DNA from 3 places in the Kribbella lupini genome. Region 3 is predicted to be linked to each of the others. Evidence: riboswitches for the same ligand, from Rfam matches in the RefSeq annotation. Region 3 holds a riboswitch; each other region holds the start of a gene.
What was found. A riboswitch is a leader RNA that binds a small molecule or an ion and turns the genes downstream of it on or off. The one in region 3 is predicted to bind cobalamin.
Positions count from the first base shown of each region.

Region 1 (7,830 bases), on a different contig from region 3:
TCGTAGCTGGTGTTGCGGCCCGGCACCTCGTCGCCGGTGTACGTGACGGTCGACTCGTGCGCGATCGCGCCGCGCCCTTCCAGGTAGTCGTGCCGCAGCACCAGCTCGTCCGACTCCCCCGGCGACCCCATCGGCCGCAGTGCGTTCAGCAGCGGATGGAACTCGACGAGGTAGACGAACCCACCAGGCTTGAGCAGACCGCTGACGACCTCGGCCCACTTCGTCAGGTCAGGCAGGTAGCAGAGCGCGCCCTTCCCGGTGTAGACGACGTCGAACTGCCGTCCCCCGAGCGCCTCCGCCGCGTCGTACACGTTGGCCCGCACGTACTCGATCCCGACGCCGGCGTCATCGGCCAGCCGCCGCGCCTCGTCCAGCGACCGCCCCGACAGATCGAGCCCGAAGGTCTTCGCGCCCTTGCGCGCAAAGGCGATCGTCTCGGTCCCCAGGTGGCACTGCAGGTGCACGAGATCACGTCCGCCCAGCTCCCCCAGGTCGTCCCACTCGTAGTCGGCGAACCAGAACTCCGCCGGCCGCTCGTAGAACTCGCTCGCCGCGTGCAGCGGAGCCCGCGCGTCCCAGTCCGCCTCGTTCGCGGCCACCCGCGCCAGCTCGTCGGCCTCCAACGTCACCGGCTTCTCCCTCTGTCGCCTGCTCCGGTCCTCGTCCTCCCAGTCTCTCCAGGCCCAGGTCCAGGCATCCCCACTCAGGCTCATTTCCGCTCACCCGGCGACACGAGTTTCCCCCTCGGAAGCAGTCCCGTGAGCAGCCGCTGTGCGCCCGGACGTCCCGAGCGCGTTCCCCCAGCTCTGCTCACCCAGCGTGACTCTACTCCCGTCGGCCACGCTGAGTAATCACGGTTGGGTCTCACTCAGCACCATCTCCCCGATCGCGCCCGCAATAGCACTCGACCACCGGAAGCACCAGCACCGACACGCTGTGCTGATTGACTTTCCGGCGTCCGCTCGACCACAATTCGAACACATGTTCGACGCAAGGACAAACCGCGGGGAATCGGGGAGCGTGAGGATCTGTGATGCCGGAACCGTTCGACTGGGACATCCTGGAGCGACCGTCGGCGATGGCGATGGTGCGGGGCCAGCTCGGTTTCAGCTGGATGGTGCTCGCCCAGCGACTGGCCAGACTCACCGACGACGAGTACTTCTGGCGACCGAGCGCGGAGGCGCTGACCGTCGTCCGGCGACGGCACGCCGGCCGGTTCCGCTCGCTCGGGTCGGGTGAGTGGGTGGCGCAGTGGCCGGACGAACCGGACCATCGCGGGCCACGGACGATCGCCTGGTTGATCGCCCACCTGACCGAGACGTTCTTCGAGCGCTGGGAGTGGACCTTCGGCGAGAAGCTCCAGGGCCGCACCGACATCACGCTGCACGGCAACGCCCGGGACGCGGTCGCCTGGCTGACCTACTGGGTCGACGCCTGGCAGGAGTCGATCGCCGGGCTGGAGGAGGACCAGGTGATGACCGTCGGCCTCAGCCAGGCCACCGAGCTGGACGCCGCGGAGCCGTTCGGCCACGTCGTCCTGCGGCTGAACCGGGAGCTGATCCACCATGGCTCGGAGATCATGACGCTCCAGGATCTGCATGCGCTGGCCGCCTGAAACCACTAAATATGCGACACGCGGCGCGTCGAGACACTACATGTCGTGGTCCGGCGCTAATGTTCTGCGTGCTGGTGGTTCTGCCCGGACGACGCGACGAAGCGCGGCCGGGTGGAGGCAACAGGGGAATCCGGTGCGAGTCCGGAGCTGCCCCGCAACGGTGAGCGGACAAGTCGTCCGCGAGTCCGAGTACCTGCCACCGGTGCGCGTACCGCCGGTACGCGTTGGTCCGAGACCTCGTGGGTGGGTCGGTGGACGTCAAGGCAGTCGTACTCGCCGTACTGCCTTGCGTCGCGCGCTCTCGCACGGGTCCTGGTCCTCCGGAACTCGCGTGGAGAGTGCGCTTGTGACCATCGTTTCGTCCTCGTCGCCGACCGCACCGGGCCCCCTGCCCGACGCGTCGGCGTCCCAGCTGACCGTCGTCCGCCGCGACGGCACCAGCACCACGTTCGACCCGACCAAGATCGCGGTCGCGATGAGCAAGGCCTTCCTGGCCGTCGAAGGTGCCGAGGCCGGCACCAGCCACCGCGTCCGCGACCTGGTGTCCGACCTGACCGACCGCGTCGTCACGGCTCTGACCAGCCGCGGCGACTCACGCCGCAGCGTCCAGGTCGAGGACATCCAGGACCAGGTCGAGCTGGCCCTCATGCGCGCGGGAGAGCATCAGGTCGCCCGCGCCTACGTCCTGTACCGCGAAGAGCGCACCAAAGCCCGTACGCCGGCCGACCCGGCCGGTGTCACCGAGAGGCCGGTCGTCACTGTCCGTGCCGTCGACGGCAGCACAGCGCCACTGGACGTCGACCGTCTCCGACTCGTCATCGCCGAGGCGGCCGCCGGCCTGGACGCCGTCGACCCCGAGCAGATCCTCGACGAGACCCTCGGCTCCTGCTACGACGGCATCGCCCAGCACGAGGTCGAGCTCGCCCTGGTGATGGCCGCCCGGTCGTACGTCGAGACCGAGCCGCAGTACAGCCAGGCCGCCGCGCGCCTGCTGCTCGACCAGATCCGCCGCGAGACGCTCGGTCGCGTGCACGGCCAACCCCGGCAGGCGACCCAGGCCGACATGAGCACGGCGTACGCCGAGTACTTCCCGCGCTACGTCTCCGTCGGCATCGAGGCCGGCCTGCTCGACCCCGAGCTGGCGACCTTCGACCTCGCCCGCCTGGCCGCGGCGATCAAGCCCGAGCGCGACCTGGACTTCGCGTTCCTCGGCCTGCAGACCCTCTACGACCGGTACCTGCTGCACATCGACAAGGTCCGCTTCGAGCTGCCGCAGGCGTTCTTCCTGCGCGTCGCGATGGGCATGGCCCTCAAGGAGGACGACCGCGAGGCCCGCGCACTGGAGTTCTACGAACTGCTCAGCTCGTTCCGCTTCATGTCGTCGACGCCCACGCTGTTCAACTCCGGCACCACCCGCCCGCAGCTGTCGTCCTGCTTCCTCACCACCGTCCAGGACGACCTGTCCGGCATCTTCACCGGCATCCGCAACAACGCCCTCCTGGCCAAGTACTCCGGCGGCCTAGGCAACGACTGGACCCCCGTCCGCGGCATCGGCGCCAAGATCCGCGGCACCAGCGGCGAGTCCCAGGGCGTCGTCCCCTTCCTGAAGATCGCCAACGACACCGCCGTCGCAGTGAACCAATGCTTCGCTCCGCAGACTCTGGTGTACGCCGCAGCAGGACCGACGCCAATCAGTGAAATCGCGGTCGGAGAGCTGGTACTGGGCGCCAGCGGCTTCTACCGCGAAGTCACCAAGACTTTCACCTACGACCAGAACGATCCGATGGTGGAGCTTGACGTCAAGCACTCGATCGATCCGCTCGTGGTGACCGCCGGCCATCCTTTCTACGCGATCCAAGGCGTTCCGATGGAGCAGAGCAATGAGCGCACCATCGATTGGCTGGCCAAGAAGAAGGTGCAGGCGACGTGGGTCGAGGCCGGCATGCTCAGCAAGGGTGACTACGTAGGGCAGGTGATCCCCCGGGACGTCGTTCCGGTCCCGGGGCTGACCGAGGAGGACGCCCGCCTGTACGGCATCCTGCTGGGCGACGGCCATCTGTCGAAACAGGGCCGCCAGTGGGGTGTGTCCGGCAACCCACAGCGTGACACACACCTGTCGTTCGTTCGCGAGTACCTGACCGCACGGCAGATTCATTTCTGGGAAACCGGGCGGGCGGACACCTACCGCCAAATTCACTGGGCCTCCGGACGCGGGGCTCTCAGGGACCCGATCACGGGACGTATCACCGGCCAGGGCGAGGCAACCCTGCCGTTCACCTCCGACGATCTGTACGACGAACTCCACCACAAGCACATCTCTCGACGGTTCGCTCACCTACCGCGTCCGCAGACACTCGCACTCGTCCGGGGTTTGCTGGAGACGGACGGTGGGGTGTCCCGTGGCCAGGAGATCTACTTCACGAGCACGTCGCAGCGACTCGCCGTCGGCCTGCGCTACCAGTTGCTTCGTTTGGGCGTTCCGACAGCAGGTCAGTACCGGATCCGTGAAGGGGCGCACGAGGGCCGGCGCTCCGACGGATCTGTCATCACCTTCACCAAACCGGTCAAAACCTTCGACCTACGAATTCCAGCCGTCTCTTCGATCGCCGAGCTGGTGGGCGTCGCCCCGATCCGGAAGCACAACTGGATCAGCCACCAGGGCATGGTGTTCTCCCGCGTTCGCGACGTCCGGCGTACCGCGACGGTCCCAGTCGTTCACGACCTCGAAGTGGAGGTCGACGAGTCGTACATGACCGTCGCCGGGCTGGCTCACAACGGCGGGAAACGTAAGGGCGCGGTCTGTGCGTACCTCGAGACCTGGCACGTGGACATCGAGGAGTTTCTGGAGCTGCGCAAGAACACCGGGGACGAGCGTCGGCGCACCCATGACATGAACACGGCGAACTGGGTGCCCGACCTGTTCCTGCAGCGGGTCGAGGCCGGTGGCGAGTGGACGCTGTTCTCCCCCGACGAGGTGCCGGAGCTGCACGACCTGTACGGCGCGGCCTTCGTGGCGGCGTACGAGGACTACGAGGCCGCCGCCGATCGTGGCGAGATCCGGGTGTTCCGCCGAGTGAAGGCCGTCGACTTGTGGCGCCGGATGCTGACCGTGCTGTTCGAGACCGGTCACCCGTGGATCACCTTCAAGGACGCCTGCAACCTGCGGTCCCCGCAGCAGCACGACGGCGTGGTGCACTCGTCCAACCTGTGCACCGAGATCACGCTGAACACGACCGTCGACGAGACCGCCGTCTGCAACCTCGGCTCGGTCAACCTGGTCGCCCACCTGACCGAGACCGGTCTCGACGCCGAACTGCTGCGCGACACGGTGAAGACCGCGGTCCGGATGCTCGACAACGTGATCGACGTGAACTTCTACACCACGCCGGAGTCGGAGCGCGCGAACCAGCGGCACCGCCCGGTCGGCCTCGGCCTGATGGGCTTCGCCGACGCGCTGTTCGCGCTGCGCATCCCGTACGCCTCCGACGCCGCCGTCGCGTTCGCCGACGTCTCGACGGAGGCGATCAGCTACCACGCGATCGAGGCGTCGACCGAGCTCGCGGCCGAGCGCGGGACCTACGAGTCGTACGACGGATCGCTGTGGAGCCAGGGCGTGCTGCCGATCTACTCGCTCGAGCTGCTGCGGACGGCGCGCAACGGTGACGTCCAGCTCGACACCGGCCGGACGCTCGACTGGGAGGCGCTGCGCGCGAAGGTGCTGCAGGACGGCATGCGCAACTCCAACGTGCTGGCGATCGCGCCGACCGCGACGATCTCCAACATCTGCGGGGTGAGCCAGTCCATCGAGCCGACGTACAGCAACCTGTTCGTGAAGTCGAACATGTCCGGTGAGTTCACCGTCGCGAACCCGTACCTGGTCGCCGACCTGAAGGCGCGCGGGCTGTGGGACCAAGTGATGGTTTCGGACCTGAAGTACCACGACGGCGTGCTGAGCCGGATCGAGCGGATCCCGGCCGACCTGCGCGAGCTGTACGCGACCGCGTTCGAGATCGAGCCGCTCTGGCTGGTCAAGGCGGCGGCGCGGCGGCAGAAGTGGATCGACCAGGCGCAGTCGCTCAACCTCTACATGTCGGCGCCGTCCGGCAAGGCACTCGACGAGCTGTACCGCTCGGCCTGGCGGTACGGGCTGAAGACGACGTACTACCTGCGCTCCCAGTCCGCCACCCACGTCGAGAAGTCGACTCTGCAAGGAACAGATGGTCGTTTGAACGCGGTACCAGTTGCATCTGCACCGAAACCCACTTCCGAAGTTCCGATGGACGACACCCTGCTCGAAGCCCCTGCCGTCTGCAAGCTCGACGACCCTGACTGCGAGGCCTGCCAGTGACCAGCACCTCCACCGGACTCGGTGACATCACCCTCGGCGCCGGCCGCGTCGAGGTCGCCGACAAGGCGATGATCAACGCCCGCGCCGACGTCAACCAACTGCTCCCGCTGAAGTACCAGTGGGCCTGGGACAAGTACCTTGCCGCCTGCAACAACCACTGGATGCCGACCGAGGTCTCGATGCAGGCCGACATCGCGCTCTGGAAATCCAAAGACGGCCTGACCGACGACGAGCGCCTGATGCTCAAGCGCAACCTCGGCTTCTTCGCCACCGCCGAGTCCCTGGTCGCGAACAACATCGTGCTCGCCGTCTACCGCCAGCTGACCAACCCCGAGTGCCGGCAGTACCTGCTGCGCCAGGCGTTCGAGGAGGCCGTGCACACGCACACCTTCCAGTACATCTGCACCTCGCTCGGCCTGGACGAGGGCGAGCTGTTCAACATGTACCGCGAGGTCCCGTCGATCTCCGACAAGGACGCCTGGGCGCTGAAGTACACCCGGCACCTGGAGGACGGCAACTTCCGGACCGGTACGCCGGAGGCCGACACCGACTTCCTGCGCGACCTGATCGCGTTCTACGTGGTCTTCGAAGGCATGTGGTTCTACACCGGGTTCGCACAGATCCTCTCGCTCGGCCGGCGCAACAAGATGGTCGGCATCGCCGAGCAGTACCAGTACATCCTGCGCGACGAGTCGATCCACCTGAACTTCGGCATCGACTGCATCAACCAGATCAAACTGGAGAACCCGCACCTGTGGACTCCTGCGTTCCAGGCCGAGGTCCGCCAGATGCTCACCGAAGCCTGCGAGCTGGAGGTCGCCTACGGCCGCGCCACCCTGCCGCACGGCATGCTCGGCCTGACCGCCGACCTGTGCGAGCAGTACATGCACTTCGTCACCGACCGCCGCGCCGAACAGATCGGCCTCCAGCCGATCTTCGGCGAGTCCCGCAACCCGTTCGGCTGGATGTCCGAGGTGATGGACCTCAAGAAAGAGAAGAACTTCTTCGAGACCCGAGTCATCGAGTACCAGTCGGCTTCGGGCCTCACCTGGGACTGAGCGGCAGGCCGTCGCGGGCCTCAGCTGGGACTGACCGGCGCGAACGGGAGGCCGTCGTAGGCCTCCCGGAGCGCGGGCAGTGTCTCGTGCACCTGAACGGCGCCGGCGGACAGCAGTTCGCCGGCGCCGGTTCCACCGGTGCGGAGCGCGACGCACGGCAGACTGATCCGTTCCGCCGCCTCGCAGTCCCACACCGAGTCCCCAACCATGACCGCCCGCCCGTCGTACCCGTCGAGCGCAACCTCGAGCAGCTCCGGATCAGGCTTGGTCCCCGACGCGTCGTCGCCACTGATCCACCGATCGCCGCCCAGCGCCTCGAACTCCAGCAGCTTCACGTAGTGCTCGATGTGTTCGCGCGCTCCAGAGCTCGCCAGTACAACTCGCCAGCCACGGTCCTTCGCCGCGGCCAGCGCATCACGCGCCCCGTCGAACAGCCGCACCTCGTGCAGCATCGGGTCGAACTCCTGCTTCCACGCGTCCCGTACGCCGTCCCCGCAGCGATCCTCGACGTCGTCGCCCGCGACGGCGGCCACCAGCCGGTCGCCGCCCATCCCGATCGCCCGATGGATCCGCCAGACCGGGACGGTCACGTCGAAGCGCCGGAACGCGCGGAACCACGCCACCGCGTGGTGGTAGTTGGTGTCCACCAGCGTGCCGTCGATGTCGAACAAGATCGTGTCGCTCATCGCGCACCGGTACCCCGCAGTGCAACGGGAAATCAGGAAGCCGACAACCGGGCGTCGATCGCCGCCGGCGAGTACACCTCGTTGACCACCAGCCGCGCCATCCCGTCCAGCGCGGCATGATCC
Region 1 is NZ_BAAANC010000006.1:59,807-67,636, reverse strand. Features, by position in the region: gene ABD235_RS38785 (class I SAM-dependent methyltransferase) at 1-629, opposite strand, end outside; gene ABD235_RS38780 (DinB family protein) at 1,034-1,615, shown strand; cobalamin riboswitch at 1,674-1,830, shown strand; gene ABD235_RS38775 (ribonucleoside-diphosphate reductase subunit alpha) at 1,962-5,963, shown strand; gene ABD235_RS38770 (ribonucleotide-diphosphate reductase subunit beta) at 5,960-7,021, shown strand; gene ABD235_RS38765 (HAD family hydrolase) at 7,042-7,707, opposite strand; gene ABD235_RS38760 (ROK family protein) at 7,740-7,830, opposite strand, start outside.
Region 1: it holds a riboswitch for cobalamin, as region 3 does, so the genes downstream of both, ABD235_RS38775 (ribonucleoside-diphosphate reductase subunit alpha) here and ABD235_RS24895 (CbtB domain-containing protein) in region 3, are expected to answer to the same signal.

Region 2 (7,830 bases), on a different contig from region 3:
GGCGGCCGGTTGCGACGGCGTGGAACCCGGGGTCGATGTAGTCCGGGCCGACCTTGAAGCCGGCCACGGTGTGCCCGGCGCGGCGCAGCGCCGCCATCAGGCCGACCGCGACCGTCGTCTTGCCGGCACCCGACGCGGGGGCGGCGACGACGATCCGTGGGATCACCACTCGATTCCCTTCTGGCCCTTCTGGCCCGCGTCCATCGGGTGCTTCACCTTGGTCATCTCGGTGACCAGGTCGGCGGCGTCGAGCAGCCGCTGGTCGGCGTTGCGGCCGGTGATCACGACATACTGGTGACCGGGGCGGTTGACGAGCGTATCGACCACCTCGTCGACGTCGATCCAGCCCCACTTCATCGGGTACGTGAACTCGTCCAGCACGTAGAGGTCGTGCGTCTCGGCCGCGATCCGGCGCTGGATCTCACGCCAGCCCTCGAGCGCGTCCGCGGCATGGTCCTCGTCGGCGCCGGCCTTGCGCGACCAGCTCCAGCCCTCGCCCATCTTGTGCCACTCGACCGGGCCGCCCTCGCCCGTTGCCTCGTGCAACTTCCCGAGCGCGCGGAACGCGCTCTCCTCGCCGACCTTCCACTTCGCGCTCTTGACGAACTGGAAGACGCCGAGGTTCCAGCCCTGGTTCCAGCCGCGCAGCGCCATCCCGAACGCCGCCGTCGACTTCCCCTTCATCTCCCCGGTGTGCACCATCAGCAACGGCCGGTTCCGGCGCTGCCGCGTGGTCAGTCCGTCCTTCGGTACGACGCTCGGCTGTCCCTGCGGCATCAGTTCGTTCCCTTCCCGGTCCGGCTGGCGGTCATGCGGCGCTCCGGTCGGTGACCGCGCGAATGAGGTTGCCCGCGGCAACCTCTCCCAGATCGAGGTACTCGGCGCGCAAGGTGGTTGCCAGTTCCGCGGCCAGGCCGAGGCGGACGCCGCGCCGCGGTTCGCAGTCGACGACGACCGTCGGGATGCCTTGGTGCGCGATCCACCCGGCCGCCTGCTGAGCCCGCGCGAACGCGCTCTCCCCGTGCGTCGCGCGGCCGTCGGTGACCAGCACCAGCAGCGGGCGCCGGCGCGGGTCGCGGATCGCGGCGATCCGAAGTACCTCGGCGGTCTGCAGCAGCCCCTCGGCCAACGGCGTCCGGCCGCCGGTGGGCAACGACTCCAGGCGGCGTACGGCGGTCTCGACGCTGCCGGTCGGCGGGAGCGCGACCGTCGCGTCGGCGCGCGCGAACGTGACCAGGCCGACCTTGTCGCGGCGCTGGTACGCGTCGAGCAGCAGCGAGACGATCGCGGTCTTCACCTCGCCCATCCGCCGCTTGGTGCCCATCGAGCCCGACGCGTCGACGCAGAACATCACCAGGTTCCCCTCGCGCCCTTCGCGCACCCCGAGCCGTACGTCGGAGGCGCGGACGGCGAGGCCAGGTCCTGAACGGCCGCGCGTGTGCTGGTGCGGCGCGGCGGCGCGCAGCGTGGCGAGAAGGTGCGGACGACCGGACTCGCGACCGACTCGGGCGCGGTCACCGACGACCCGGCCGACCTCGGTGATCGCGCGGGAGCGGCGGCCGGCGACGCCGGTGCCGGCCGACTGGATGCTGAGGAGGCGAGCCTTGTACGGCGTGGAGCTGGTCGCGACGTCGCCGGTGGGAGCGGCGCCGGAGAGCGCGTTCTGCGGGTTTCCCGGGTTGTCGGGGTCGGCGGGTTTGCCGGGGGGCGGGACCTGGTCGGCGCCGTCGAGCTCGGCGTTGTCCGGCTGGTCCGCGGACGACGTCGGGCCGTCCGACGCCGAGGATGACGGATCAGAGGATTCCGAGTCCGCGGATCCTGGGTCGGACGATCCCTGGCCCGAGGAACTCCCCTCCGGACTCGCGCCGTCGGGTACGCCGCCCGGGCCGCCCCCCGGCCCACCCTCGGGATCGTCGTCCGGATCCTCCGGCGGCGTGCTCTCGTTGATCACCTGATCGAGCCGATCCTCGTCAAGCCCCGGAGCATCGAACGGATTCCGCCGGGTCCGGTGCGGCAGCGCGAGCTTCGCCGCCGCGCGGACGTCCTCGACCTCGACGACGGTTCGCCCGGACCAGGCCGCGTGGGCGACCGCCGTGCGCGCGGTGACCAGGTCGGCGCGCATCCCGTCGACGTCGAACGCGGCGCAGATCTCCGCGATCTGCCGCAGCGCCGAGTCGGTCAGGATCACGTCGGCGAGCAGGCTCTGCGCCTTGACGATCCGCTCGGCGAGCTCGCGCTGCGCGCCGTCGTACCGGCTCACGAATCTGGCCGGGTCGGCCTCGTACGTCAGCCGCGCGCGCATCACCTCGACGCGGACGGCGGGGTCGCGGCTGGCGACGACGTCCACGGTCAGGCCGAAGCGGTCGAGCAGCTGCGGGCGGAGCTCGCCTTCCTCCGGGTTCATCGTGCCGACCAGGACGAAGCGCGCCGGGTGCGTCACCGAGACGCCGTCGCGCTCGACGGTCGCGCGGCCCATCGCCGCGGCGTCGAGCAGGACGTCGACCAGGTGGTCGTGCAGCAGGTTGACCTCGTCGACGTACAGCAGCCCGCGGTGAGCGGCCGCGAGCAGACCAGGCTCGTACGCCGTGACGCCCTCGGCCAACGCCTTCTCGAGATGCAACGAGCCGAGGACGCGGTCCTCGGTCGCCCCCACGGGCAGCTCGACGAGCCGAGCCGGGCGGGAGACGGAGGTCGGCACGGAGGAACCCGACGCGATGGATCCGGGAAGATGGCCCAGCGGCGCACCTTCGCCGGACGGCGCCAGGGCTTCAGCCGGCGTGATGCCCTCACGCGGGGCTCCGGGCGCGGGAGACGCCGCCGACCGGCTCGACGGCGACGCGGCGGCGCTCCCCCCGTCTCCGGGGCGGTTGTCCACGGTCGTGATGGCGGCCGCGTGTGGCCCGTCCGGACAGGTGGGGTCCGGGTTCGCCGGGTCGCAGGAGAAGCGGCAGTTCGGGACGACGTCCACCGCCGGCAGGATCTCGGTGAGCGCCCGGACCGCCGTCGACTTGGCGGTGCCCTTCTCGCCGCGGATCAGGACGCCGCCGATGGCCGGGGAGACCGCGGCCAGGATCAGGGCGAGCTGGAGGTCGTCCATCCCCACCACCGCGGTGAACGGAAAACCGGTCGAGGTCGGAGCAGGCCGCATCGGCGGTGGGTCCCTTCGTCCTGCGGGTGTCCACGCCCGCGTCGGCAACGGTCGCCCGGACCGCGGAGAAGCGTTTCCGGACGGACGGCGGGAGATGTCCTGGCTTCCGGATCACGTCCGGTCACAGTGGCGGGACCGCCCCGGACTCCGGCCGTGCTGGCCGTCACCGGTGTTCCTCTCCTGCCGTCCCGGCGATCATTCCACATCCCCGCCGTCGGCCCGCCGCCCGGAGACCAACCTCACCCGGCGGGAACGGACGGCGGCTCGTCGACCGCCGCGAGAGGGCGAGCCGCTGGAGCGTGGCCGACGGCCGATCGACCTCGGGTGGGACGTGTTCGGGGTGAGTACGCGAGGCTCAGCCCTTAACCAGATGCTGGGACAAGTAGTCAGCCGCCGCCGACGAGTCGACCTCGCGGATGCCCACGATCGGGGTGACCGTCACGAAACCCGCGGCGAGCAAGGCCTCGTCGGTGTCGGCTTCCGCACCGGCGGACGGCGGGGCAAGGGTGATCATCGGCTCACCGGTCGGCGCTTGAGCGCCGACGATGCGCGAGCGCCCGATCGGCGCCAGCCGGGCCCGGCGTACGCCCTCCAGCTCTTCCAACGGGCGATCGGGGACGTTCACGGTGAGGACCGTGCCAGCCGGCTCCGACGCCAGCCAGTCGAGTGCCCGCGCGGCGACGCCGCCCGCGGTGTCGAGATGCTTCGGGTCCTCGGAGTCGATGCTGACGGCGATCGCCGACGCCCCCTGCCCGGCGGCCGTCAGCGCGGCCGCGACGGTGCCCGAGTGCAGGATCGGTACGCCGATGTTGTGCCCGTGGTTGATCCCCGACACCACCAGGTCCGGCACGTCGCCGAACGACCCCACCAGCGCGAGTGTCACCGCCAGCGCCGGCGTCCCGTCGACGCCGATGTAGGTCACCCCATCAACAGTCTCCGAGGCCGTCCGGATCGGCCGGTCGACCATCCCGGCCCGCGCCGACCCGACGCCGCTCTGGTCATCCAGCGGAGCCACAGCCAGTACGTCGTACCCAGCCGCGGCCAGCGCCGCTCCGAGGGCCCGAATGCCCCGAGCCCGGTACCCGTCGTCATTGGTGATCAGAACCCGCGAAGCCATACGACTACCCAATCAGCCGCGGTCCTCGATGTCACCCTCGGTCTCCAGTACGGCGGTGCGCAGCGTCTCCAGCGCCTCCTCGGAAGGCTCCGACCACAGCCCCCGCTGCGCCGCCTCGAGCAACCGCTCCGCGATGCCGTGCCGTGCCCACGGGTTGGACTTGCGGAAGAACTCGGCGACCTCGGGGTTGGCGACGTACTCCGTCGTCAGCGTCTCGTACATCCAGTCGTCGACGACGCCGGCGGTAGCGTCGTACCCGAAGAGGTAGTCGACCGTGGCGGCCATCTCGAAGGCGCCCTTGTAGCCGTGGCGCTGCATCGCGGCCATCCAGCGCGGGTTGACGACGCGGGCGCGGAAGACGCGCTTGGTCTCCTCCTCCAGCGTGCGGGTCTTGACCTGGGCCGGTACGGCGGAGTCGCCGATGTAGGCCTTCGGGTTCGACCCGGTCAGGTGGCGGACCATCGCGACCATGCCGCCGTGGTACTGGAAGTAGTCGTCGGAGTCCATGATGTCGTGCTCGCGGGTGTCCGCGTTCTTGGCCGCGACCTGGATCCGCGCGTAGGCGCGTTCCATCGACGGGCGCGCCTCGGCGCCGTCGAGGTCCTTGCCGTAGGCGTAACCGCCCCAGACCGCGTACACCTCGGCCAGTTCGGCGTCGGTGCGCCAGTTGCGCGCGTCGACCAGCGGCAGCAGGCCGGCGCCGTACGAGCCGGGCTTGGAACCGAACACGCGGGCCGTCGAGGATCGCAAATCGTTGCCCGTAGCAACGTCATCGAGGACGTGCGCCCGCAGGTAGTTGTCCTCGGCAGCCTCGTCCAGCGCCGCGACGGTCCGCACGGCCTCGTCCAGCCAGGCGACGACGTGCGGGAACGCGTCCCGGAAGAAGCCCGAGATCCGCACCGTCACGTCGACCCGCGGCCGGCCGAGCTCGGACACCGGCACGACCTCGAAGCCCGACACCCGTCGCGACGCCTCGTCCCACACCGGCCGGCAGCCGAGCAGCCACAGCACCTCGGCGAGGTCGTCGCCCTGGGTCCGCATCGCCGACGTACCCCAGACGGTCAGCCCGACCGATCGTGGCCACTCCCCCGTCTCGGCCTTGTGCCGGGCCAGCAGCGAGTCCGCCAGCGCGACGCCGACGTCCCACGCGTTCCGGCTCGGGATCGCCTTCGGGTCGACGGCGTAGAAGTTGCGGCCCGTCGGCAGCACGTTGACCAGACCGCGCGTCGGCGAGCCCGACGGCCCGGCCTCGACGAAGCGGCCGTCCAGCGCGCGCATTACGTTCGTCAGCTCGTCACCGGTGCGTGCCAGCCGCGGCACGACCTCCTCGCAGGCGAACCGCAGCGACGCCTCCACACCCTCGGACTGCCGGCCCAGCACCTCACCGACGACCACCGGCACCTTCGCGGCGTCCCAGCTCAGCGTCTCCAGCCCCAGCACGAGCTTGCGCGCCACAGCCTCCAGCAGGTCCACACCGTCGGCCGCACTCACCGCAGGCAGGTCAGCCAGCTCCGACAGGGCTGCCAGCTCAGCAGGCACCGCACGACCCGGATCGGCGAGCAGAGCCGCCTCGTCCACGCCGTACGTCGCACCGAGCGCAGCACGCAGCCCCGGTACGGCGCCGGACGTGCCGCCCCACATCTGCGCGGCCCGCAGTACGGCGAGCACCAGGTTGACCCGGGCCTCACCGACCGGACCGCCACCGAGGATGTGCAACCCGTCGCGGATCTGCACGTCCTTGATCTCGCACAGGTAGCCGTCGAGGTGCAGGACGAACTCGTCGAACTCCTCGTCCTCCGGCTTCTCGCTGGTGTGCAGGTCGTGGTGCAGCTGAGCGGCCTGGATCAGCGTCCAGATCTGGGCCCGCAGCGTCGGTACCTTCTCCGGGTCCAGCGCCTGGACGGTGGCGTACTCGTCCAGCAGGTACTCCAGCTTCGCCATGTCGCCGTACGTCTCCGCTCGCGCCATCGGCGGCACCAGGTGGTCCACGACGACGGCGTGCCCACGCCGCTTGGCCTGCGTGCCCTCACCCGGGTCGTTGACGATGAACGGGTACACCAGCGGCAGGTTGCCCAGTACGGCGTCCGGCGCGCAGTCCGCCGCCATGCCGATCCCCTTGCCCGGCAGCCACTCCAGCGTCCCGTGCTTGCCCAGGTGGACCACCGCGTGTGCGCCGAAGCCGCCTTCCTCGACAGGGGCCTCCAGCCAGCGGTACGCCGCCAGGTAGTGGTGCGACGGAGCCATGTCCGGGTCGTGGTAGATCGCCACCGGGTTCTCACCGAACCCGCGGGGCGGCTGGATCATCAGTACGACGTTGCCGAACCGCAGAGCGGCCAGTGCGATCGCCGGCTCGGCACCGGTCGTGTCGACGTACAGAGAGCCCGGCGCCTCGCCCCACGCCTCGGTCATCGCGTCCCGCAGCGTCTCCGGCACCCGGCCGAACCACTGCTGGTACGTCGACAGCGAGATCTTCGCGACCGCGCCGGACAGCTGCTCGTCGGTCAGCCAGTCGACGTCGTGGCCGCCAGCCGCGATCAGGCGGTGGATCAGGCCGTCGGCGCCTTCGGCTCCCTGCAGCTCGTCCAGGTCGAGGTCAGGGCCCAGGTCGTACCCGGCGTCCTTGAGCTGACCGAGCAGGACGACCGCGGACGCGGGAGTGTCCAGGCCGACCGCGTTGCCGATCCGGGCGTGCTTGGTCGGGTACGACGAGAGCACCAGCGCGAGTTTCTTCTCGGCCGGCGGAACGTGCCGCAGCCGGGCGTGCGCGACGGCGATGCCGGCCAGCCGCGTGCAGCGCTCCGGGTCGGGCTGGTAGCTGGCGATGCCTTCGGCGTCGTACGCCTTGAAGGAGAACGGGATCGTGATGATCCGGCCGTCGAACTCCGGGATCGCGACCTGGGTCGCGGCGTCCAGCGGGCTGATCGCAGCATCGCTCTCCAGCCACTGCTCACGGGTCGAGGTGAGCGCGAGGCCCTGGATCAGCGGGATGTCGAGCGACGCGAGGGCACCCGCGTCCCAGGAGTCGTCTCCACCCGCACTCGCACTGGCCGCGACCGTGCCGCCGGCTGCGAGCAGCGTGGTGACCAGTACGTCGCAGCTGCGCAGCAGGTCGAACAGCTGGGCGTTGTCGTCGCTGGACGGGTCCAGGCCACGCAGCGTGCCGCAGTAGACCGGCAGCGGTTGCGCACCGGCCGCGTCGACGGCGTCGGCGAGCGCGTCGACGAACGCGGTGTTGCCGGAGATCTCGTGCGCGCGGTAGTAGACGATGCCGACCACCGGTCGACCGTCCGGCGCGGTGGAACGACCAGCCCGTACGCCGTACGCCGGAAGGCTGTGCGGCGGGTCGAACGTGTCGCCGGTGAGCAGGATCGTGTCGCGGAGGAAGCCGGCCAGGTTGCCCAGGTTCTCCGAGCCGCCCTCGCGCAGGTAGGCCAGCGCCTCGGTCACCGCGCCGGCCGGGACCGTCGACAACGACATCAGCTCGGCGTCCGGCGCGGCCTCACCGCTGAGCACCACCACCGGCAGCCCGGAGGCGACGACGGCGTCGAGCCCCTCCTCCCAGGCC
Region 2 is NZ_BAAANC010000001.1:1,193,746-1,201,575, reverse strand. Features, by position in the region: gene ABD235_RS05440 (cobyrinic acid a,c-diamide synthase CobB) at 1-166, opposite strand, end outside; gene cobO (cob(I)yrinic acid a,c-diamide adenosyltransferase) at 163-777, opposite strand; gene ABD235_RS05430 (magnesium chelatase subunit D family protein) at 809-3,148, opposite strand; cobalamin riboswitch at 3,221-3,356, opposite strand; gene surE (5'/3'-nucleotidase SurE) at 3,504-4,265, opposite strand; gene cobN (cobaltochelatase subunit CobN) at 4,278-7,830, opposite strand, start outside.
Region 2: it holds a riboswitch for cobalamin, as region 3 does, so the genes downstream of both, ABD235_RS05430 (magnesium chelatase subunit D family protein) here and ABD235_RS24895 (CbtB domain-containing protein) in region 3, are expected to answer to the same signal.

Region 3 (7,830 bases):
GCACGGCTCGCGTCCAGCGGCACCCGCCGCCGGCCGAACCAGCCGCGCGCCCTGATCCTGGCGCCGACCCGTGAGCTGGCGACCCAGATCCAGGCCTCGATCACGCCGCTGACCGACGCGTTCGGCCTGCGCACGATGACCGTCTTCGGCGGCGTCGGGCACGGTCCGCAGATCACCGCGCTGCGCAAGGGCGTCGACATCGTCGTCGCCTGCCCCGGCCGGCTCGAGGACCACGTCAAGGCCGGGCACGCGAAGCTCGACGCGGTGGAGATCACCGTGCTCGACGAGGCCGACCACATGGCCGACCTGGGCTTCCTGCCCGCCGTACGGCGGCTGCTCGAGGCGACGCCGGCCAACTCCCAGCGGCTGCTGTTCTCGGCCACGCTGGACGCCGGTGTCGACGTGCTGGTCAAGCGGTTCATGCGCAACCCGACCACGCACAGCGTCGACTCGGCGCAGTCGCCGGTCTCGAAGATGACCCACCACGTCCTGCACCTGCAGGCCGACAGCCGGCTCCCGGTGCTGGTGGACCTGGCCGCGGCTCCTGGCCGCACGCTGGTCTTCACCCGGACCAAGTACGGCGCCAAGTCGCTCACCAAGAAGCTGATCGCCCAGGGCGTTCCCGCGGTCGAGCTGCACGGCAACCTGTCCCAGGGCGCTCGCACCCGGAACCTGGAGGCCTTCTCCGACGGTTCCGCCCGGACGCTGGTCGCCACCGACATCGCGGCCCGCGGGATCCACGTCGACGACGTGTCGCTGGTGATCCACGCGGACCCGCCGATCGAGCACAAGGCGTACCTGCACCGCTCCGGCCGGACGGCGCGCGCCGGGGCCGAGGGCACCGTGGTCACGCTGATGACCGATGACCAGGTCAGCGACGTCCGCGACCTGACCCGCAAGGCCGGGATCGCGCCGAAGGTCACCAAGCTGCGCGTCGGTGACCCGCTGCTGGCCGAGCTCGCCCCGGGCGAGCGCACCTACGTCGAGCCCACGGCCAAGCCGGAGAGCGACCAGGTACGCCGCGGCGGTGGCGAGTCGACCGGACGGGGACGCGGCGGTCGTGGCCGACGCTCCGCCTCCGGCCCGGGCCAGTCCGCTCCGGCAGCCCGCGGCGCGGCCAACGGCGGTGGCCGTGGATCCGGCGGCGGCGCCCGCAACGGCGGAGCCGGCGCAGGCCGCAGTGGCGGAGCACGCGCCGGAGCCGGCGGCGGTGGCCGTGGCGGATCGGGTGGCCGCGGTGGTTCCGGTGGAGCGCCGAAGAGCTACAGCACGACGACTCCGGGGGCCAGCGCCCGTCCGGCGGGAGCGGCGGCCTTCTCGGCCGGCACCCGTGCGGGCAGCGGCCGTCGCGGCCGCTGACGCTGCACACCAGGTCACGGGCCGGATCCGGTGCAGATGTCACCTGATCCGGATCAAACCGCCTGACCCGACCGACAGAGCCCAGGATGCCCGTGGCAGCCTGGGCTCTGTCGCGTCGTGAAGGGGAGAACCGATGGCCGTCGTACGGACCGTGCTGGGCGACGTCGCACCCGAGGAGCTCGGAATCTGCGACGCTCACGACCACCTGTTCATCCGCAGCGCGATGATGCCGCCGGGCCAGGAGCTCGACGACTACGACGCCGCCGTGCAGGAGGCGACGCTGTACGCCGAGGCCGGTGGCCGGTCGATCATCCAGTGGACGCCGTACGGCCTGGGGCGGCGCGCCGACCTAATGCCGAAGCTGTCGGAAGAGACCGGCGTCCAGCTGGTCGCTGCGACCGGGCTACACCGCTCGGAGCATTACGACAAGCTGCCGGACCAGGACCTGGCTGAGCTGTTCGTCCGCGAGCTGACCCAGGGCATCGGCGACGGCGGGGTGCGTGCCGGGCTGATCAAGATCGCCAGCGGGTTCCACGGACTCGACAAGCACACCTCCTGGGTGCTGGACGCCGCCGCGGAGGCCCAGAGGGCGACTGGCGCGCCGATCGGCATCCACCACGAGCTGGGTACCGGAGCGGACGCCGTACTGGATCGTCTCGAAGGACACGGGGTCGCGCCGGACCGGATTGTGCTCGGGCATCTGAACCGTTTCCCCGACCACCAGGTCCACCAGGAATTGGCCGCCCGCGGCGCGTTCCTCGCCTTCGACGGACCGTCGCGGGCCAACCATGCGACCGACTGGCGGATGGTCGACTGCCTGGCAGCGCTTGTCGAGACCGGGTATGCCGAACACCTGCTGCTCGGCGGTGACACGACGAGCGCGCGGGCGCGACTCGCGACCGGCGAGGGCCCGGGAATGCCGTACCTGTTGACGAATCTGCGCCCCCGGCTCACCCGCCGGCTCGGCGAGGACGTCGTCGAGCAGATCTTCGTCACGAACCCGGCCCGCGCCTTCGCGACCGACTGGAAGTGACGGCACGAATCCACCAACCGTGACGTCGCGTTGCCCAGGGCATCCGAGCGGTACGGTTCGCAGGTGAACACCGTCGCGCAGATCTTCGTCGCCCTGGCCGGAGTCCTTCACCTGGTCTTCTTCGCCCTGGAGAGCGTGCTCTTTCGCAAGCCGAGCGTGCAACGGCGGTTCCTGGTCAAGACCGAGGCGGAGGCGGAAGCGGCGCGGCCCTGGGCGTTCAACCAGGGCTTCTACAACCTGTTCCTGGCGGCCGGCGCGATCGGTGGCCTGATCGCCGGTGGCGACCGCGGGCACGCGATCGCGCTGTTCTCGTGCGCGTGCATGCTCGGCGCCGGGCTGGTGCTGATCGGCTCGGACCGCCGGATGGCCAGGTCCGCCGCGATCCAGGCGGTGCCGCCGCTCCTCGCGCTGGTGCTTGCTGCGGTTCTGTAAGCAGGCCATTGACTTCAAGGGTGGTTGAAGTCCGAGAGTTCTCGGCATGACCACGACGATCGCGGCCCCTCGCCCGCCCGGAGTTCTCGCCCCGCAGTACCGTGCGCTGACCGTCGGGATGGTCGCGCTGATCACGCTCGTCGCGTTCGAGTCCCTCGCCGTGACGACCGCGATGCCGACCGTCGCGCAGGCGCTCGACGGGCTCTCGCTGTACGCGCTGGCGTTCGGCGGACCGCTGGCCTCGGGCGTCGTCGCGATGGTCGTCTCGGGCACCTGGTCCGACCTGAAGGGCCCGACGCGCCCGCTCTGGCACGGTACCGGCTGGTTCCTGACCGGCCTGGTGATCGCCGGACTCGCGCCGACCATGGAGGTCCTGGTCGTCGGCCGGGTGATCCAGGGATTCGGCGCCGGTCTGCTCACGGTCGCCTTGTACGTCGTCGTGGGGCACCTGTACCCGGCGGAGCTGCGGCCACGGATCTTCGCCGCGTTCGCGACCGGCTGGGTCGTGCCGTCGCTGGTCGGTCCCGCGATCGCCGGGCTGATCGTCGAGCACGCGAACTGGCGGATCGTCTTCCTCGCCGTACCGGTGCTGGCCGTTCCGGCGGCGCTGATCATGCGACCAGGGCTCTCCAAGAGCGACCACGCGACGCGGTCGGGCAAGCTGTGGAGCGAGCAGGCCTGGTACGCCGTGGGTGCCGCCATCGGCGTCGGGCTGCTGCACTACGGCGGTCAGCAGCACGGAGCGATCCAGCTGGTCCTGCTCGGCGCCGGACTGGCCGCGGTGGTCGTGTTCGCGCCGAAACTGCTGCCGAAGGGAACGTTCACGATCCGCGCTGGGCTCCCGTCGGTGATCGCGCTGCGCGGTCTGGTCGCGGCCGCCGGGTTCGGTGCCGAGGTGTTCCTGCCGCTGATGCTGACGCGGGAGCGCGGCCTGTCGCCGGCGTTCGCGGGCCTGGTGCTGACCGTCAGCGCGCTCAGCTGGACCGCGGCGTCCTGGTACCGCGGTCGCCCGAGCCAGCCGTTCGAGCCCCACGTGTTCCTGCAAGCCGGCATGGTCTCGGTCCTGCTGGGCATCGCGACCGCGGCCGCCACCCTCGACGACCGGGTGCCGGTCGTGGTCGGCATCCTCGGCTGGGCGCTGACGGGACTCGGGATGGGAACCGTGTTCCCGACCGTGTCCGTCCTGGTCCTGGAGTACTCGAGCCTCGAGCAGCAGGGCGCGAACAGCTCGGCGCTGCAGCTCAGCGACTCGTTGCTGACCGCAACGGTGCTGGCGGTCGGCGGTTCGCTCTTCGCGGCCATCGAGCCGCACTCGCCGACCACCGCCTTCCTGACCGCCTTCGGCCTGCCCGCAGCCCTGGCCGTCGTCGGCGTCCTCGCGGCCCGGCGAACAGCAACCGGTCACCCGAGGTAGTCACCGGAGCAGGTGGGGAAGATCACCGGCGCGCCGCCTTCCGTTGACCGGTCACGAACCAGGCCGCTACCGTTCACGAGTCAACCTGCGGTGCCATGAGGGAAACCGGTGAGAGACCGGTACGGCCGCGCCACTGTGAGCGAGCAGCTGCTCGTGAGTCAGGACGCTCGGGCACTCGCAGCCTTTCGATGGGGACGCGCACTTCCCCAGGAGGTCCACAGATGCCTGCTCCTGCCCGCTCGGTCGCCGTACCGGCTGTTTCCCCGCGCCTGCTCGCGGTCGCCCTGCTCACCATCGGCGTGCTGCTGATGCTGGCCTACCTGGTCGCCTTCGACCAGGGCGCGATCTCGCAGTCCGGGATGTACCTGCACGAGCTGATGCACGACGGCCGGCACCTGCTCGGCGTGCCCTGCCACTGACGTCCTGCAGTTCTCCTCACTCCCGACCCGTTCGGGCTGAACCACTGACAGGACCGTCATGCGTACCTTCGGAAACCTCCTGGTGCGCGGACTGATCGTCGGCCTCTTCGCCGGCCTGCTGGCCGGAACCTTCGCGTACGTGATGGGCGAACCGCACATCGACGCCGCGATCGCGATCGAGGAGGCCGGCGGCGCCGCGCACACCCACGGCGACGAACCCGCCGCTGCCGGGGAAGAGGAACCCCTCGTCAGCCGCACCGGCCAGCGTTTCGGGCTCTTCCTCGCCACCAGCCTGTACGGCGTGGCGCTCGGCGGCATCTTCGCCGTCGGTTTCGCGCTGCTCCGCCGCCGGCTGCGCACCCCCAGCGACTCGTACGCCGCCCTCGGGCTGGCCGCCGCGGGATTCGTCGGGATCGTGCTGGTCCCGTTCCTCAAGTACCCGCCCAACCCGCCCGCTGTCGGCGACCCGGACACGATCACCAAGCGCACGGTCACGTACCTGCTGACGCTCGTGATCGGCCTGCTCGCGGTCTGGGCCGGCGTCGCGGCGTCCCGCTGGGCGCAGCGTTTCGGCGACGCGCCCTGGATCCGGCTCGCCGTCGGCGGCGGCGCCTTCGTGGCGACGATCGTGGCGGCGTACCTGATCCTCCCGGCGATCAACGAGGTGCCCGGCTCGTTCCCGGCGACGTTGCTGTGGCAGTTCCGGTTCGCCTCGCTCGGCACGCAGGCGGTGCTGTGGACGCTGCTGGGATTCGGTTACGCTGCGTTGGTGGACCGTAACTCCCAGGTCACGACGCCAGCGGAAGGGGCCACGGCGTGACGACGACGCTGACGCTGGTCGCGCATGCGCTGACGCCAGGTCTGCGCGGACTCGTTCTCGGTGGAGAGTCCGCACCCGACCAGGCCGGCCTGGAGGCAGCCCGCGACCTGCGGGTCGACGCCGGTACGACGTACTGCGGACCGGAGCCCGCCGCGATCCTGACGGCCGAGGCGATCGGCCTGCAGCCGGTCGTGGTCGGCGCACTGCGTGACCGCGAGTACGGCGACTGGACCGGGCGCGACCTGGAGGAGCTGCTGACCACCGAGACCGCGGCGGTCTCGGACTGGCTGGAGCGGCCCCACACGGCGCCGCCCGGCGGGGAGACGGCCAACGACCTGATCGCCCGCGTCGCCGACTGGCTGGGCGACCTGACCGAGGACCCGGGCCACGCCGAGCGGCGTACGGTCGTTGCCGTGGTCCACCCGGCCGTCGTCCGCGCGGCGGTGCTCTACGCGCTGGAAGCCCCGGCCGAGTCGCTCCGGCACGTCGACGTCAGACCCCTGGCAACGGTCGGTCTTTCCGCGCACGCCACGTCCTGGTCACTCAACCTGCACTGACAAACCGGTCTGCAGCGGTTTATCGTTCGCCCACAGCATCCCGACGCCCCTGAGGATGACGATGAGCTTCGACGACCTGCTGGAACGTGTCACCGACCTCCCGGCCGAGAAGGCCGCTCGGGAGGTCCGGGACTACTTCGCCGCGCTTCCGCAGGACGCCGCGAGGGCGCTCGCGGAGAGCAGGACGCGCGAGGTCGGCGGCCTCGACGGTGTGCCGGCGCCGCTGCGGTACCGCGCCAACCACCTGCGCCTGGTCGAGGCGCACGAGGGGCTTCGAGCGAGGCTCGACAGCGCCTCGAACGACGAGGTGACCCGCTACAACACGCTGTCCGAGATGCTGGCGCCGGTCGGGCAACGGCTGGACGTCGATGCCGACGGCAACCGCATCGTCGTACCGGTGCACCGGCAGTTCCTGCTCGCCGAGCCCGAGGGCCAGGGCCGGATGGTCGAGGTGCTCGGTGACCTGGCCACGGCCGATCGGGTGAGCGTCCTGGTGCCTGGGATGAACAACAACCTCGACAAGGTGCGCTCGCAGATCGCGCGCGCCCAGGACCTGCAGACGGAGAGCGGTCCTGGATCGGCGACGGTCGTCTGGCTCGGGTACGACGCTCCGCTCACGCTCGAAGCAGCGATGTCCAAGGAGAGCTCGATCGCGGCCGCGCCCCTGCTGGCGAGGTTCACGGCCGGGCTCCGCACCGAGGTCAGGCCGGACGCGGACAAGACCCTGATCGGCAACAGCTACGGCGGCCAGGTGGTCGGCCAGGCGATGCTGCGCGAGGGAGTGCGCTTCGACCGGGTGATCCTGACCGGCTGCCCCGGCGTCGAGCCGCACGTCCGCGGCGCGGCCGACTTCGTGCCGGAGGGCGTGCCGCTGTACGTCGCGCGAGCGCCCGGCGACTACATCTCGTACGCCGAACCGCACGGCCCGGACCCGGCGTCGTTCCCCGACGCGATCCGGTTCGAGACCAACGACGGCAAGGTCGCGGTCCGCGGGCACCTGAGCTACTTCGCGCACGACAGCGAGTCGCTGCGCAACATCGGCCGGATCATCCGCGGCGACCTGCAGGCGGTGACCCGGACGAGTACGACGCCGGAGGAGGAGAGCCGGGTGCTGCCGGGGCTCTCCTGGGCCGAGCCGCTGCGCCAGGCGACGGCCAGTCCGGTCGCCGTACCGTTGGCGAAGGTGTTCGACGGCGTACGGGCCCTCGGCAAGCTCAGCGCCCCGCGGCCAGAACCTGTGAACGACGGAGCCCGGGTACGGCGTACGCCGAGCCCGGGCGTCACCAGACGACCGGAAGGACCCACCCGATGACGCTGACCGAGGCCCGCGACCTGCTGCGCGAGGAGCTGCTCGCCGTAGCGGCGGCCGCCGTACCCGGGCAGCAGGCTGTCGTCACGCACGACGTGGGCCCGGTGAACCCGCACGTGCTGGAGGACGGGGACGGGCCGCAGTCGGTCTGCCTGATCACGGTGGAGAACGGCGACCCGACCGTCGTCGACCCAGTGGGCCAGGTGGAGGCAGCCGTGGCGGCGCTGACCGCTCGCGGCTGGCAGGCGGAGGTCCAGCCGGTCGAGAGCGGGCACCACCGGGCCTCCGCGCGCCGCGACGGCTACGGCATCGTCGTCCACAGCTGGGACGGCGAGTGGCGCCTCACGCTCTCCGGGCAGACCCCGGAGATCGTCAGCTAGTCAGAGCCGGCTAGCTGGTCGCAGCGCGTTCGGCCGCCGAGCGGAGCACGCAGAACTCGTTGCCGGCCGGATCGAGCATCACCACGAAGCCGGTGCCGTCGGGCTCG
Region 3 is NZ_BAAANC010000002.1:2,411,243-2,419,072, forward strand. Features, by position in the region: gene ABD235_RS24875 (DEAD/DEAH box helicase) at 1-1,359, shown strand, start outside; gene ABD235_RS24880 (phosphotriesterase family protein) at 1,493-2,392, shown strand; gene ABD235_RS24885 (DUF1304 domain-containing protein) at 2,456-2,824, shown strand; gene ABD235_RS24890 (MFS transporter) at 2,871-4,238, shown strand; cobalamin riboswitch at 4,292-4,428, shown strand; gene ABD235_RS24895 (CbtB domain-containing protein) at 4,460-4,657, shown strand; gene ABD235_RS24900 (CbtA family protein) at 4,716-5,477, shown strand; gene ABD235_RS24905 (histidine phosphatase family protein) at 5,474-6,034, shown strand; gene ABD235_RS24910 (alpha/beta hydrolase) at 6,096-7,346, shown strand; gene ABD235_RS24915 (hypothetical protein) at 7,343-7,723, shown strand; gene ABD235_RS24920 (VOC family protein) at 7,734-7,830, opposite strand, start outside.